DNA from 2 places in the Paenibacillus sp. AD87 genome. Region 1 is predicted to be linked to the other one. Evidence: predicted binding sites of a transcription regulator. Region 1 holds the regulator's gene; the other holds the start of a gene.
What was found. Region 1 encodes Rex, which represses fermentation and respiration genes when NADH is low (regulators of the CRP and FNR family bind a similar motif). Its sites were predicted from a motif close to TTGTGAAATATTTCACAA; they were not measured.
Positions count from the first base shown of each region.

Region 1 (3,193 bases):
TCAACGCGATGAAGTCAGCCTTCATGCCAACTTGCAGAGCGCCTGTATTGTTCAGGAATATGGATTTAGCACCATATGAAGTTCCAAGCAGAAGCGCTTCCCCTGCCGGCACTGCAGTAGGGTCACCGGACACACCTTTGTGAATCAATGCAGCCAATCTCATCTCTTCAAACATATCCAGGTTATTGTTACTTGCTGGTCCGTCTGTTCCCAGAGACACAGTCACGCCTGCTTTCAACAGATCAGGTACACGTGCAACACCCGAAGCCAATTTCAGGTTACTACCTGGATTGTGGGAAACTGCTACATCATGCTTTGCGAGAATCTCGATCTCTTCATCATTCAGATGTACCGCATGTGCAACCAGAGATGGACGGGAGAAAAATCCTAGCTGCTCCAGATGTGCGACTGGACGCAGTCCGTAATCAGCCACGTTCTGTTCCACTTCGCGAAGCGTTTCAGACATATGCGTATGCAAAGGCAGATTCAGATCATGAGCAACCTGTACCAGCTTCTCTATGTAATCCGGAGGGCAAGTGTAAGGGGCGTGTGGAGAGATTACGGTTGTAATTCTTCCGTCTGCTTGTCCATTCCATTGACGGGCAAATGCTGCGGACTCTTCGAGCTTGCGCAGTTGTTCTTCTTCTGAGCAAAGTCCGATTACCCCACGTGCCAGAGCAGCCCGAACCCCGGATTGTTCCACCACTTTCGCAACCTGATCCATATGATCATACATATCTAGGAAAGCTGTTGTTCCACCCTTCAACATTTCAAGCACGGAAAGTGATGTGCCCCAATATACGTCTTCAGAAGTCATTTTGGCTTCCATTGGCCACATTTTCTCCTGCAACCATACTTGTAACGCCAGATCGTCTCCGTGGCCTCTTAGAAGTGACATAGCCGCGTGACCATGCGTATTGATCAGACCCGGCAAGAAGAATAGTCCTTTTCCGTCCACCTTTGTCAGGCTTTCGTCTCCTTCCGGCAATGTCTCACCAATATGCACAATCTTGTCATTTTCAACAACCATAAAACCTTGAACCACGTTCCAATTCGTACCCTCATTCACGGCAAATTTGCCGTTGTGAATTACCCATCTATTTGTCGTCATCTTCCTCGTCGTCCTTTCCATTCTCCAAGTAATAAGCCAGACTAAGCAAATCCGTCGTAAAATCGGCATGATGAATGCGAATATGCGGCGGGGTTTTGAGAATTGTTGGTGCAAAATTCAAAATCGCTTCAATTCCTGACTCAATTAGCTGATCTGCAACATTTTGGGCTTCCGTATCTGGAACTGTGATAATACCTATACGAATGTTATCTTTTTTGACCGAATCCGTTAATTCATTCATCGGTTGTACCGTCAAACTGTTGATTTGACTCCCAATTTTCGGACCGTAGGCATCAAATACAGCGACGATCTTCATGTTGTCTTTGAGGTAGGCATTGTAATTAGACAAGGCATGTCCCAAATTACCTGCTCCGACAAGAGCCACATTGATCTGCTGGTCTATTTTTAAAATATGGCGGATTTTCTCGATGAGATATGAAACGTCATACCCAATCCCTTTACGACCAAAGTCACCGAAGTAAGCCAGGTCTTTACGAATCTGGGCAGGATTCAAATCCAGCCTCAGTCCAAGTTCTTGTGAAGAAACCGTATTGACTTCGCGCTGATGCAGTTCATTCAAATAACGCAAGTAAACAGGTAATCTACGCACCACGGCTTCCGAAATTTTATCTGATTTCATTCATTGCTCCCCCTTACCAAGGCCACGATAGATAGATGAAAAGATGAGCACCCTGTCTAAAACGATGCAAAATGATTACTGAATTAAACAGGATGCTCCTTGTTATATAATGGATAATTGCTTTAATCGCTTTACTCGCATATCCATGAAACGAATACATGAATTACTCAATTTTACCGCCAATCACTGGCGTCTTGCAATAATGGAAGCTACAGAGCGTATCTGTTATTGTTGCTCTTCGGTTGGTCTCTCGAGCCATTCCGAAATGCGTGGAACCATCTGCTCTGTAAGCATGTGCTCCATTTTGGGACCAGGTAATGAATATAAAAAGTACTTGCCATAATACGCTTCAATAACGCGTGTATCGTATACAATCACAATGCCTCTGTCTTTGCCTGTACGAACCAGTCTGCCAAATCCCTGTTTGAAACGGATGACGGCTTGTGGCACCGATAGCTTCATAAACGGGTTTTTCTTCTGCTGCTGCAAAAGCTCGCTCTTCGCTTCCACTAATGGATGATTCGGTGGCTGGAACGGCAGTCTGACAATAGCAAGACAGGTCAGAGCCTCTCCCGGAATGTCCACGCCTTCCCAGAAGCTGCTTGTGCCAAGTAGCACCGTTGCTTTAGCATCTTGGAACCGACGTGTAAGCTTGGAACGGCTGCCGCTGTCCACCCCTTGCCCAAGCAAAGAGATATCGTTGCCTGACAAGGCCTCCTTAAGCGGGTCATAGACCTGTCGCAGCATGCGGTAGGAGGTGAACAACACCATCATGCGTCCACGAGTCGCAATAGCCGTTTCCGCAAGCGAGTGCACGAGCATATCCACAAAGTGGGCATCGCCTACACTGCCCTTCACGCTTGGGAAATCACGCGGAATGACGAGCAGCGCCTGTTCTCGATAATTGAACGGTGACGGTAGCATCGACGTTAACAGACGGTTATTGTCGGCAGCTTCCTGCAAACCCAGCTGTTCGATCATGAATTGAAATGACTTGTCAACGGAAAGTGTAGCCGATGTAAGCACAACGCTTTTCTTTTTATCAAAGAACATATCCTTCAATTGTGCACTGACATCGACAGGAACAGCATAGAGTTGCAGTGATTTACTGCGGAACTGCCCGCTGGCCTCCATCCAGTACACGGTATTGGCATCATCCATCCGCATGAAGAAACGCAGATTATCCTTGATCGTTGCCAAATCCTTGAGCAGACCTGAGATATCCGTAATCAGACTATCGGACTGATAATCATCCTGATCTTCTTTCACTTCAAGCAGCAGCTTGTCGCCTTTACGAATCAAATCACCTAGGGTGACATAGATTTGGTTTTCAGCATCCTGCAATTCCTGCCATTTGGCTGGTTTTTGCGAATGCTTCAGTCTAAGAGAAAATTGTCCTGTCTCACCTGGAGAAGCATCGCTGCGTTCAGGCAGCAGTCCGA
Region 1 covers NZ_LXQN01000007.1:1,363,959-1,367,151, reverse strand. The annotation lists gene gpAD87_RS06285 (amidohydrolase) at 1-1,111, opposite strand, end outside; gene gpAD87_RS06280 (redox-sensing transcriptional repressor Rex) at 1,098-1,751, opposite strand; gene dinG (ATP-dependent DNA helicase DinG) at 1,977-3,193, opposite strand, start outside.

Region 2 (3,193 bases), 190 kb from region 1:
CAGGTTCTTTGTGTTGTACAAACCAGTTATGGACGCTGCTGGATGAAAAGTAACGGCATTGACACTTTTTTTGCATGAATTTTGTGCCATAATAGAGGTTATGGACAACAGGGTGAATGATTTTACGCAGGGTGGTGTTACCTACATGAAGAAGAGAATCCCCGGTTACATAGGTATATGTCTGCTTATTCTGGTTATATTAGCCGGGTGTAGCGAGACACAGCCTTCCGAACAGCCAATCGTCAAAGAGACCGAATCGCAGAATACTATTACTGTGGCAGTGGATGGCAGTACTTTTTTGCCTGACGCAACGAAGTCCATTAAGAGAGATTTTAGTGAAGGTCTGACGCTCAAGAAAGCACTGTTGAACAGTGGACTTGTCGATTTTACAGCAGATGGAAAGCGGATCCAATCCGTGGGGGAAGTTTCTCTGGACTCCTCACTTAGCTGGGCGGTCAAACTGAATGGCAAGGATATTGATCCGGAAAATTGGGACATGGAGCTTCATGTCAAAGATGAAGTGATCATATATGTAAAAGCCGCTGACAGTGGGGGAGACGATGTTGTTTACCAAACAACATTACTCAAGGTGAGCGGTGGAAATATTATGCCAAATCTCAATCGTCAATATGCCGGGGTGTATGTTCAGGAATGTACTGTGCGTGATGTATTGAAGTCCAGCGGGATTGTAAGAATGTCGGAGAACAACAAATTCGTTGTTTCCGTTGAAAATGTAATTCCCCGGATGAACCAACGCTGGATGATCATGGTGAATGATAAAGAACTGATGGAAAACGGTTTGGACATGAAGTTGAATCCACGTGATGCAGTAAAGCTCGAGTTGACTACTGTATCTTAAGCATAACAAAAGCCCAATCTTCGTTATAGAAGATGGGCTTTTTTCATTTGCGTATCAAATGTTTTACAAGACGGGAAAAGCGTCAGATTCGGCAAATCTCGTTAGGACACAATTCACAGTGACAGATGCCCTGGAGCATGTGCAGATCCTTGATGACAATCATGCCGTTATCGTATTCAATGGCGTCTTTTTTACGCAAATCGCTTAACATGCGGTTGACACTTTCACGGGTCGCTCCAATCATATTAGACAGATCCGTGTGTGTTATTTTTTTATGAATCATGACATGCTCTCCATGGGGCTCGCCGTAGGAATTGGACAATCGAATCAGCGTGGAGCAGAGTGCGCCCGGTTTGCCATATAACATCAGATCACGGAATTTGGTTTGGGTTAACCGGTGATGGATACCCATCCATTTCATAAAATCGATCGCAAAGTCACAGTGTTGGCAGATCAGCATTTCCAGGTCTTTATGCTCCAGTACACCGATCTCACTATCCTCCAGCACTTCCGCCGAAAAGCTGTGTTTCGATCCGAAGAACGGATCAGCCTGCCCAATCATATCACCGGCTTGATACATATACATAATCAGTTCCTTGCCTTCATCCGTGGATTTGGTGATCTGGGCACGTCCCCGTTTCATATAATATAGTTTGTCAGAGACATCTCCCTCCCAATACAGATGGGTTCCTTCCGGATAGGTTCTGTCCTTCATCGTTACGAGCAGATGGTTGAAATTCGCTTCCGAGAAACAGTTTGTATTTCCGCGTTTTTCCAGTACACTCAGTTGTTCTCTCATAAGTCTATCTCCCCTTTGTGTCCATCGGACGGCCTTCTGCAGCTTGGACTGGCCCCCGTGGTTCGCCGCAAACCGTTGCCGTCCTGATCAGGGTCATCTCTCGGCCGGGAAGGACGGTACAAATTGCGGTGGTTCAATTTTTAAGTTCAGTATATACCTTATCTTGCCGTTTGAGGGGCGTGGAAAGGGGGCAAAAATGGCGAAATTTCAAACATTGTGATTAAATTCACTTTCGAAAGGAGAGGATGAATCTGACAGCCCTATAGTTTAAATAGGAAGTGTAAATGGCTAAGTGAGAGACACTAAAAAACTTAAATTAAATTTGTTATACTTTGTGAAAAAAATCACATAATTAACTCTTTCCCCATGGTACGATGTGAATGTAAAGAAGAGAGACAAACCAATACGAACCTTTAGGAGGATGAGGGAGATGGCTGTAAAGAACGAAGTCGCCCCAGTAAAAGAACCGACAGCAGGTCAGTATATTCAAACGTTAATTGACAAAGCGAATAAAGCACATGCAGCATTCATGTCCATGGATCAGAAACAGATTGACCGCATCGTGCAAGCGATGGCGCTGGCAGGTCTGGACAAACATATGATGCTCGCCAAAATGGCCGTGGAAGAAACAGGTCGGGGTGTGTATGAGGATAAAATCACCAAAAATATATTTGCAACAGAATATGTGTATCATAGCATAAAATATGACAAAACAGTAGGGGTTATCGAAGATAACGAGTACGAAAGCTTCCAGAAAATTGCGGAGCCTGTCGGCATCATCATGGGGATTACCCCGGTAACGAATCCGACATCCACCACGATGTTCAAAGCACTGATTTCCATCAAAACGCGTAACCCAATCATCTTCGGTTTCCACCCATCTGCACAGAACTGTAGCCGGGAAGCCGCCAAAATCCTGCTTGATGCTGCAGTGAAGCATGGTGCTCCAGCGGATTGTATCCAGTGGATTGATGATCCTTCCATGGATCGCACAAACGCACTGATGAATCATAACGATGTGGCGCTCATTCTGGCAACAGGCGGATCAGGTATGGTACGGGCTGCATACAGCTGTGGTAAACCAGCACTGGGCGTAGGGCCAGGGAACGTACCTTGCTTTATTGAGAAAAGCGCAGATATCAATCAAGCAGTAACGGATCTGATTTTGTCCAAATCGTTCGATAACGGTATGATTTGTGCTTCCGAGCAAGCAGTCATCATCGAAGAACCGATCTTCGATCAGGTGAAAAAGAAAATGATCGCGAACGGCTGTTACTTCGTCAACAAGGATGAGGCAGCGAAACTGACCGCAGGTGCGATTAATGCTGAGAAATGTGCGGTGAACCCGGCGATTGTTGGTCAATCTGCAGTCAGCATTGCGCAAATGTGCGGTATCGAGGTCCCTGCTAACACCAAAATTCTCGTAGCCGAGATTGAAGGGGTAGGTACAAAATTCCCGTTGTCGGCTGAAAAACTAAGCCCGGTACTGGCTTGTTACAAAGTGAAAACGGCAGCTGAAGGGATTGAGCGTGCAG
Region 2 covers NZ_LXQN01000007.1:1,175,629-1,178,821, forward strand. The annotation lists gene gpAD87_RS05350 (hypothetical protein) at 146-859, shown strand; gene gpAD87_RS05355 (Crp/Fnr family transcriptional regulator) at 942-1,658, opposite strand; gene adhE (bifunctional acetaldehyde-CoA/alcohol dehydrogenase) at 2,089-3,193, shown strand, end outside.
Region 2: adhE (bifunctional acetaldehyde-CoA/alcohol dehydrogenase) is a predicted target of Rex. The motif match lies at 1,991-2,008, and genes of this name have one in related genera.